2 regions of the Streptomyces sp. NPDC059037 genome follow, and region 1 is predicted to be linked to the other one. Evidence: riboswitches for the same ligand, from Rfam matches in the RefSeq annotation. Region 1 holds a riboswitch; the other holds the start of a gene.
What was found. A riboswitch is a leader RNA that binds a small molecule or an ion and turns the genes downstream of it on or off. The one in region 1 is predicted to bind S-adenosylmethionine.
Positions count from the first base shown of each region.

Region 2: linked by a shared signal. The riboswitch ahead of thrC (threonine synthase) and the one ahead of ACFWY6_RS27855 (aminotransferase class V-fold PLP-dependent enzyme) in region 1 are both predicted to bind S-adenosylmethionine.

Region 1 covers NZ_JBHYIG010000156.1:14,162-18,800, reverse strand. Annotated here, with positions in the region: gene ACFWY6_RS27865 (cytochrome bc complex cytochrome b subunit) at 1-1,317, shown strand, start outside; gene trpD (anthranilate phosphoribosyltransferase) at 1,453-2,517, shown strand; SAM riboswitch class IV at 2,604-2,720, shown strand; gene ACFWY6_RS27855 (aminotransferase class V-fold PLP-dependent enzyme) at 2,911-4,320, shown strand; gene ACFWY6_RS27850 (glycerate kinase) at 4,272-4,639, opposite strand, start outside.
Region 2 covers NZ_JBHYIG010000076.1:349-4,987, reverse strand. Annotated here, with positions in the region: gene ACFWY6_RS17960 (MoaD/ThiS family protein) at 385-660, opposite strand; gene thrC (threonine synthase) at 758-2,089, opposite strand; SAM riboswitch class I at 2,083-2,212, opposite strand; gene ACFWY6_RS17950 (glucosyl-3-phosphoglycerate synthase) at 2,368-3,312, shown strand; gene ACFWY6_RS17945 (trehalose-6-phosphate synthase) at 3,453-4,639, shown strand, end outside.

The DNA.
Region 1 (4,639 bases):
GTGCGCGGTGGTCTGCTGATCCGGCAGATCCACCACTGGGCGGCGCTGATCTTCCTCGCGGCGATGTTCGTGCACATGATGCGCGTCTTCTTCACGGGTGCCTTCCGCAAGCCCCGTGAGGTCAACTGGGTCTTCGGCTTCCTGCTGCTCGTCCTCGGCATGTTCACCGGCTTCACCGGTTACTCGCTCCCGGACGACCTGCTCTCCGGCACCGGTGTCCGCTTCATGCAGGGCGCGATCCTGTCCGTACCGATCGTCGGTACGTACCTGTCGATGTTCCTGTTCGGCGGGGAGTTCCCCGGCGGCGACTTCGTGGCCCGGTTCTACTCGGTCCACATCCTGCTGCTGCCCGGCATCATGATGGGCCTCCTGGTGGCCCACCTGATCCTGGTCTTCTTCCACAAGCACACGCAGTTCGCGGGCCCCGGCAGGACCGAGAAGAACGTCGTCGGCATGCCGCTGCTCCCGGTCTACATGGCCAAGGCCGGAGGCTTCTTCTTCCTGGTCTTCGGCATCATCGCGGCCATCTCGGCGATCGCCACGATCAACCCGATCTGGGCGCTCGGTCCGTACCGCCCGGACCAGGTCTCCACCGGAGCCCAGCCCGACTGGTACATGGGCTTCTCCGAAGGCCTGATCCGCTTCATGCCGGGCTGGGAGATCAACCTCTGGGGTCACACGCTCGTTCTCGGCGTGTTCATCCCGCTGATCATCTTCCCGCTGGTCCTGGTCGCGATCGCGGTCTACCCGTTCATCGAGTCCTGGGTCACCGGCGACAAGCGCGAGCACCACATCCTGGACCGCCCGCGCAACGCCCCGACCCGTACGGCCTTCGGTGTCGCATGGATGTCCTGGTACTTCGTGCTGCTCATCGGCGGCGGAAACGACCTGTGGGCCACGCACTTCCACCTGTCGATCAACTCGATCACCTGGTTCGTGCGCATCGCCTTCTTCGTCTTCCCGGTGCTGGCGTTCATCATCACCAAGCGGATCTGCCTGGGTCTGCAGCGGCGCGACAAGGACAAGGTGCTGCACGGACGCGAGTCCGGCATCATCAAGCGCCTGCCGCACGGTGAGTTCATCGAGGTCCACGAGCCGCTCAACCAGGAGCAGCTGCACACGCTCACCGCGCACGAGCAGTACGCGCCGATCGAGATCGGCCCGACGGTCGACGAGAACGGCGTCGAGCGCAAGGTGTCCGGTTCGCAGAAGCTCCGGGCCAAGCTCTCGAAGGGCTACTACGGGGAAGACAGCCAGATCCCCAAGCCCACCGTCGAGGAGTACAAGGAGATCACGAGCGGCCACGGCCACCACTGATCCCTGAGCTCGCAGAGCTCTGACCACAAGGTCGCCACGGCAAGAGCCCCGTCCATTGCGCGGACGGGGCTCTTTGCCGTCCCCGGACCTGGATAGGGTGTCCTTGGCCCATTTATACGAACTCAGGAGCGGCAGATGAGCGCTGTGACCCCCGCAGGAGGCAATACCGCGGCGGGCCGTTCCTGGCCCGACGTACTGAACGGTCTGCTCGACGGGCGCGACCAGAGCGCCGACGACACCGCCTGGGCCATGGACCGCATCATGCGCGGCGAGGCCACCGACGCGCAGATCGCCGGCTTCGTGGTGGCGCTGCGGGCCAAGGGCGAGACGGTCGAGGAGATCTCCGGTCTCGTACGCGCCATGTATGAGCACGCCAATGTGATCAAGGTGCCCGGCGAGACCGTCGACATCGTCGGCACCGGTGGCGACGGCGCCAAGACGGTCAACATCTCCACGATGTCCGCGATCGTCATCGCCGGCGCGGGCGCGAAGGTCGTCAAGCACGGCAACCGCGCCGCGTCGTCGGCCAGCGGCGCCTCCGACGTGCTCGAGAAGCTCGGCGTGAACCTGGAGCTCACGCCGCAGCGGGTCGTCGAGGTCGTGGAGGAGGCGGGCATCACCTTCTGCTTCGCGGTGAAGTTCCACCCGGCGCTGCGGTACGCGGGCGCCGCGCGCGGCCAGCTGGGCATCCGGACCGTGTTCAACCTGCTCGGTCCGCTCACCAACCCGGCCAGGGTGCGGGCCCAGGCGGTCGGTGTCGCCGACCCGCGGATGGCGCCCGTGGTGGCCGGTGTCTTCGCCGAGCGCGGGCATTCCTCGCTCGTCTTCCGCGGCGACGACGGGCTCGACGAGCTGACGACGACGTCGACCTCCCGGGTCTGGGTGGTGCGTGACGGCGCCGTGCGCGAGGAGGCCTTCGACCCCCGCGACGTCGGGATCGACCTGGTGCCCATCGAGGCGCTGCGGGGCGCCGACGCCTCGTACAACGCGGAGGTCGCGCGGCGGCTGCTCGACGGGGAGACCGGGCCGGTGCGGGACGCGGTGCTGCTCAACTCGGCGGCGGCGCTCGTGGCCCTCTCGCCGGGCGAGGGGAGCCTCGTGGAGCAGATCCGGGCCGGCATGGTGCGGGCGGCCGAGTCCATCGACTCCGGGGCCGCGAAGAAGGCCCTGGAGCGCTGGGTGGCGGCCAGCAACCGCTGACACGGGCCCCGCATGTGACGCAAGGCGCAGTCCGGATTCTGGACTGCGCCTTGCGCGTCGAAGATCGTGTGGCAAGATGCTCAACAGGTCATGAGTGACAGCGATTAGGCCCCGGCTTGCTGTCCGGCAACCCTCCGTCCGTGGCGGGGTGCCCCGGGTGAAGACCAGGCCGTACGCAGCAAGGCGTATGGCAAGCGCGGACCCCTGCGCACTCGATGAGTGTCGCATCCCTGGGGTCCTGGTCCTCAAGGGAGCAGTCTCGTGAGCAAGCGAATGCGATAGGGCTTTCCGGCCCCTTTTCCGCACCCCCTTTTCTCTTCATCACTGCACCGCCCTGCGTGTCGCACGGGCGTCGCTGCAGTGAACTCGCCTGCCTTCCCACGGGAGTTCGCCATGTCTGTTTCCGCCGTAGCCGCCGACTCGTCCGTCTGTGCCCCCCTCGCCGTCCTCGGCCGGGACGTCACCGTGCCGCTCGTCACCGGTGGCGAGGTGACCTACGCCGCGCTCGACTACGCGGCGAGCGCGCCCGCGCTGCAGCGGGTGTGGGACGACGTGGCCGCGTACGCGCCGTACTACGGCAGCGTGCACCGCGGGGCCGGGTATCTGTCGCAGCTCTCCACCGACCTGTTCGAGAACAGCCGGGTCACCGTCGCCGAGTTCCTCGACTGCCGCGAGGGCGACCAGGTCGTCTTCACGCGGTCGACCACCGACTCGCTCAACCTGCTCGCCGCCGCGCTGCCCGCCGACTGCCAGGTCTTCGTCTTCGAGACCGAGCACCACGCCTCGCTGCTGCCCTGGCGCGACGCCCGCGTGACGTACCTGAACGCGCCGCGCACCGCCGACCAGGCCGTCGCCACCCTGGAGCATGCGCTCGCCGACCGCGACCCTTCCCCAAGCTCTCAACTTCGTTCGAGCAGGGGAGGCCCCACTGGGCCCGCCCTGGTCTGCGTGACCGGTGCGTCGAACGTCACCGGTGAGCTGTGGCCGGTGAAGGAGCTGGCCGCCGCCGCCCACGCGCACGGCGCCCGTATCGTCCTGGACGCCGCGCAGCTCGCGCCCCATCACCCCGTCTCCGTACGCGAGTTGGACGTCGACTGGGTCGCCTTCTCCGGTCACAAGCTGTACGCGCCCTTCGGCTCGGGCGTTCTCGCGGGCCGCTCCGACTGGCTGCAGGATGCCGAGCCCTACCTCGCCGGCGGCGGCGCATCCCGGAAGGTCGCCCGGCGCACGGACGGCGGCGTGGACGTCGAGTGGCACGACACCGCCGCGCGGCACGAGGCCGGTTCGCCGAACGTCATCGGCGTGTACTCGATCGCCGCCGCCTGCAAGGCGCTGACCGAGGCGGGCTTCGACGAGCTGGTCGCCCGCGAGAACCACCTCATCGCCAAGGTCCGCGAGGGCCTCGCCGAGGTGCCCGCGGTGAAGGTGCTCTCGCTCTTCGGCGACGACGCCCCGCGCGTCGGCGTCATCTCGTTCGTCGTCGAGGGCTGGAACAGCTCGCACTTCGCCGCCGCGCTCTCCGCCGAGTACGGCATCGGCGTACGCGACGGTCTCTTCTGCGCCCACCCGCTGGTGCGCACCCTGCTCGGCAGCGACCCGCAGACCCAGGGCGAGTGCGGTGCCCCCGAGGCCGCGCCCGGCGAGAAGTCGCTGAACGCGATCCGGGTGAGCTTCGGCGCCGGCACCCCTGACGAGCACGTCGAGCGTTTCGTGCGCGCCGTCAAGGAGCTGGTGGCGGACGGCGCGCGGTGGAACTACCGCACCGAGGACGGGCGTTGCGTGCCGGACACCACCGGGGCCTGAGTCATTGAGGACGGCAGCCGGGTGCCGATCTGGATCATCCGCAGGGCCCGCTCGGTCGCGTCGGTGAGGAACTCGCCGCCCCGGCCGAGCGCCTCCGTGAGCGAGACCGGGGCGGGCAGGATCGCGCTGTAGGCGTCCACGCCGGCCGCCCGCACGTGGTGCGCGCCCTGGCCGATGGTGCCCGCGAGGACGAGCACCGGACGGCCCGACCGCTTGGCGCGCCTTGCCACCTCGGCGGGGATCTTGCCGTGCGGCGTCTGGTGGTCGAGGGCGCCCTCGGCGGTGACGACGAGGTCGGCGCGGGCCAGGCGGGCGTCCA
Region 2 (4,639 bases), on a different contig from region 1:
CCCCCAATGGGATGTGGAGGTGTGCGCCGGAACGCGTCGACCGCGGCTGAATGTATCTGTCCAACTGCCGTCTGCAACAGGTCAATCGGACGAGAATTCCGGGCACGCCCGATCGGAAATATGCGGAGAATTTGCCGGACTTCAGGGCAAGTCGGGCCAGACAAATGCCGTGATCGGCTCAAATGGGCAGTGCACTTTGGCTACTTCTTGTCGGCACCAGACCGACTTCGTATATGCGCTCGGCACAAACGGAGAAGCTCGTTTCCCAACTGTACCGCGCTCAACCACATGGAATTGCCCCCTCCACTTCTCTCGCGGAGGGGGCAATTGAGATAACACAGGGTGCTTGCGTAAAGGATCAGCCGCCGGCACTGTGCTCGATGGTCAGCCTCCGGCGACGGCAGGAATGATCGAGACACCCGCGCCGTCCGGAGTGGCCGTCTCCAGACCCTGCTCGAAACGGACGTCGTCATCATTGACGTACACGTTCACGAAGCGGCGCAGCTTGCCCTGGTCGTCCAGGACGCGGGCGGCGATACCGGCGTGCTTCTTCTCCAGGTCGGCGATGACCTCGGAGAGGTTCGCCCCCTCGGCAGCGACCTCGGCCTGACCGCCGGTGTAGGTGCGAAGGATGGTGGGGATGCGGACGTTGACGCTCATGGGGTTCACCTCTGAGATACGGGGAGGGAGCGCCCCTGAAAGGGGCGCGGGGAACTGCGCGACCAGCCACAACGGTCCCGCAGACAAGCGAACAAGCTCAGCCTGCAAGCCCAGCGGCGCGGAACGCATCAAGGCTGGGCCGGATGGTGGCCGTGGCCTGCGAAGTGTCGGCGACCGCATCGAGGGTCTTGAGGCCGTCCCCGGTGTTGAGCACGACCGTGGTGAGGGAGGGGTCGATGAGGCCCGCCTCGATCAGCTTCTTGGTGACGCCGACCGTCACCCCGCCCGCGGTCTCCGCGAAGATGCCTTCCGTCCGCGCGAGCAACTTGATCGCATCGACGACCTGCTCGTCGTTCACGTCCTCCACCGCACCACCCGTACGCCGCGCGATGTCGAGGACGTACGGCCCGTCGGCCGGGTTGCCGATCGCCAGCGACTTGGCGATGGTGTTCGGCTTCTGGGGGCGTACGACGTCATGGCCCGCCTTGAAGGCCGCCGACACCGGCGAGCACCCCTCCGCCTGCGCGCCGAAGATCTTGTACGGCTTGTCCTCCACGAGGCCAAGCGCAATCAGCTCCTTCAGACCCTTGTCGATCTTCGTGAGCTGCGAGCCCGAAGCGATCGGGATGACCAGCTGGTCAGGAAGGACCCACCCCAGCTGCTCACAGATCTCGTACGCGAGGGTCTTGGAGCCCTCGCCGTAGTACGGCCGCAGGTTGACGTTGACGAAGCCCCAGCCCTCGCCCAGCGGGTCGCCGATGAGCTCGGAGCAGAAGCGGTTCACGTCGTCGTAGTTGCCCTCGATGCCGACGAGCTCGCCGCCGTACACCGCGGCCATGACGACCTTGCCCTGCTCCAGGTCGTGCGGGATGAACACGCAGGAGCGGAAGCCGGCGCGGGCCGCGGCGGCGCCGACGGCACCGGCGAGGTTGCCCGTCGAGGAGCACGAAAGAGTCGTGAACCCGAAGGCGCGCGCCGCCTCGAGCGCCTGCGCGACGACGCGGTCCTTGAAGGAGTGCGTGGGGTTGCCCGAGTCGTCCTTGACGAACAACTTGCCCTGCTCGACGCCGAGTTCACGGGCGAGGTTGTCGGCCTTGACGAGCTGGGTCCAGCCGGGGTTCAGGTTCGGCTTGTCGGCCACGTCGGCGGGGACGGGGAGCAGTGGCGCGTAACGCCAGATGTTGGCGGGGCCGGACTCGATCTGCTTGCGGAGCGCCTCGGGGTCACCGGTCGGCAGGTCGTAGGCCACTTCGAGCGGGCCGAAACAGGCCTGACAGGCGAAGATGGGGCCGAGGGCGTAGAGCTCGCCGCACTCGCGGCAGGAGAGGCCCGAAGCGGGGCCGAGGTCTACGGAGTTCGTAGCGGTGGTGGTGGTGTCGTTCGTTGCGACAGTCTGCGCAGCCATGGAGGCGAGGCCCTTTCTCCTCATCTTCCCCGCGGCGCATCTCGCCGCGAGACGGAATTGGCACCTTCCCCACCGTGACCTCGTCGGTCGGCGGGAGGGTTGCCGGGGCTTCAACGGGCCGTATCCCTCTGCCCCTCTGGATGAGCGCTATGGCGCCGGGCTCGCGGTCCCGGTGCATTTGTTACGCGATGGCCCCCGACATGCGATGGTCATCCGCGTTGTTCAAGACTGTAACCGAAGGCCTGGACGCTTGAGATAGTCGTCCGAACCGCGAGATGGATCACACAGAGAGGACCCTGACCTTGCTGGAAGAGGCCGAGCGCTGGCTGAGCAGGCGTTCCTGGTCCGTCGCCGACCGGCCGCTTGACCGGCTCACCGCGGCGAAGAAGGCGTCCGGCACGTCGGTGAGTGTCGTGCTGCCCGCGCTCGACGAGGAGGAGACGGTCGGCGAGATCGTCGCGGAGATCCGCCGTGAGCTGGTCGAGAAGGCCCCGCTCGTCGACGAGCTCGTGGTGATCGACTCGGGCTCGAAGGACCGCACGGCCGAGGTCGCGCGCGCCGCGGGCGCGCGGGTCGTGCACCGGGACGAGATCCTCCCCCGCATCCCGGCCGTGCCCGGCAAGGGCGAGGTGCTCTGGCGTTCGCTCCTGGTGACCGGCGGTGACATCGTCGCGTTCGTCGACGCGGACCTGAAGGAGTTCTCGGCGGACTTCGTCTCGGGCATCGTGGGCCCACTCCTGACCGAGCCCGATGTGCACTTCGTGAAGGCGATGTACGACCGGCCCCTCGGCGAGGCAGCAGGTCAGGGCGGCCGGGTCACCGAGCTGATGGCGCGCCCGCTGCTGAACATGCACTGGCCGCAGCTCGCGGGCTTCGTCCAGCCGCTCGGCGGCGAGTACGCGGCGCGCAGGTCGCTGCTCGAACGGCTGCCGTTCCCCGTCGGTTACGGAGTGGAGCTGGGCCTCCTTGTCGACGCGCTGCACACGGTGGGCCTCGACGCGCTCGCGCAGGTCGACGTCGGTGTGCGCAAGCACCGTCACCAGGACGGTCAGGCGCTGGGCCGGATGGCCGCGGCGATCTACCGGACGGCACAGCTGCGGCTCGCCCGCGGACACCTCGTACGCCCCGAGCTCACGCAGTTCGAGCGGGACGAGCACGGATTCGCGCCGCGCACCCACGCCGTGGACACGGAGGAGCGGCCGCCGATGGCCGACATCGCGGAGTACGCGGAACGCCGCGTGGCGTAGCCACGCGCCCAGCGGGTGCAGGCGCGGCCAGGCGCTCGGGTCTTCGCGCGACTGCTTGCTCCTGGCACGTATACGGCCGGGTCCCCGCGGGGGTCCGGCCGTACGTTTGAGGTTTCCCCGGAGGGGCTAGATTTCGGCACATGGTCTCCGAGCAGGCAGCGGCCCCGGCCGCCCAGGTCCTCGTCGCGTCCAACCGCGGCCCTGTCACGTACACCCTGGAGGAGAACGGGGAGCTGACGGCCAAGCGGGGCGGCGGCGGACTCGTCTCCGGGCTCAGCGCGATCGGGGACGAGGCGGACGCCCTGTGGGTCTGCGCGGCGCTGGGTGACGGCGACCGGGAGGCCGTGCGGCGCGGGGTCGCCGAGCCGGGCGTACGGATGCTCGACATCGACGCCGGGTCGCACGAGGGCGTGCACGCCGACGCGTACAACGGGATCGCGAACTCGGTCCTTTGGTTCGTCCACCACATGCTGTACCAGACCCCGCTGGAACCGGCGTTCGGCCCGGAGTTCCGGGCGCAGTGGGCCTCGTACGAGACATACAACCGGGCTTTCGCGGAGGCGCTCGCGGAGAGTGCCGGGTCCGGCGCCGCGGTCCTCGTCCAGGACTATCACCTGTCGCTCGTGCCCGGGATGCTCCGCGAACTCCGCCCCGACCTGCGCATCGGCCACTTCTCGCACACGCCGTGGGCGCCGGTCGACTACTTCCGGATGCTGCCGGACGACGTCGCCGAGCAGCTGCTGCGGGGCATCCTGGGCGCCGACCGGGCGGCGTTCCTGACGGGGCGGTGGGCGGACGCGTTCACCGCGTGCTGCGTGGACGCGCTCGGCGGTACGTCGGGGACGCGGATCGGGGTGCACGGGCTTGGGGCGGACGCGGATTTCCTGCGGGAGCGGTCGCGGCGGGCGGATGTGGAGGAGCGGCTGGTCGCGCTGCGGGAGCAGGTGGGTGCCGGTCGGCGGGTGATCGTCCGCGTCGACCGGACCGAACTGTCGAAGAACATCGTGCGGGGGCTGCAGTCGTATCGACAGCTCCTGGAGGACCACCCCGAGTGGCGGGAGCGGGTGGTGCACGTCGCGTTCGCCTATCCGTCCCGGCAGGACCTGGCGGTGTACCGCGACTACACGGCGGAGGTGCGGCGGCTCGCGGACTCGATCAACTCGGCGTACGGGGTGGTGGGTTGGACCCCGGTGGTGCTCCACGTGAAGGACGACTTCGCGCGGTCGCTCGCGGCGTACCGGCTGGCGGACGTGGCTCTGGTGAACCCCATCCGGGACGGGATGAACCTGGTCGCCAAGGAGGTGCCGGTCGTCTCCGACGAGGGGTG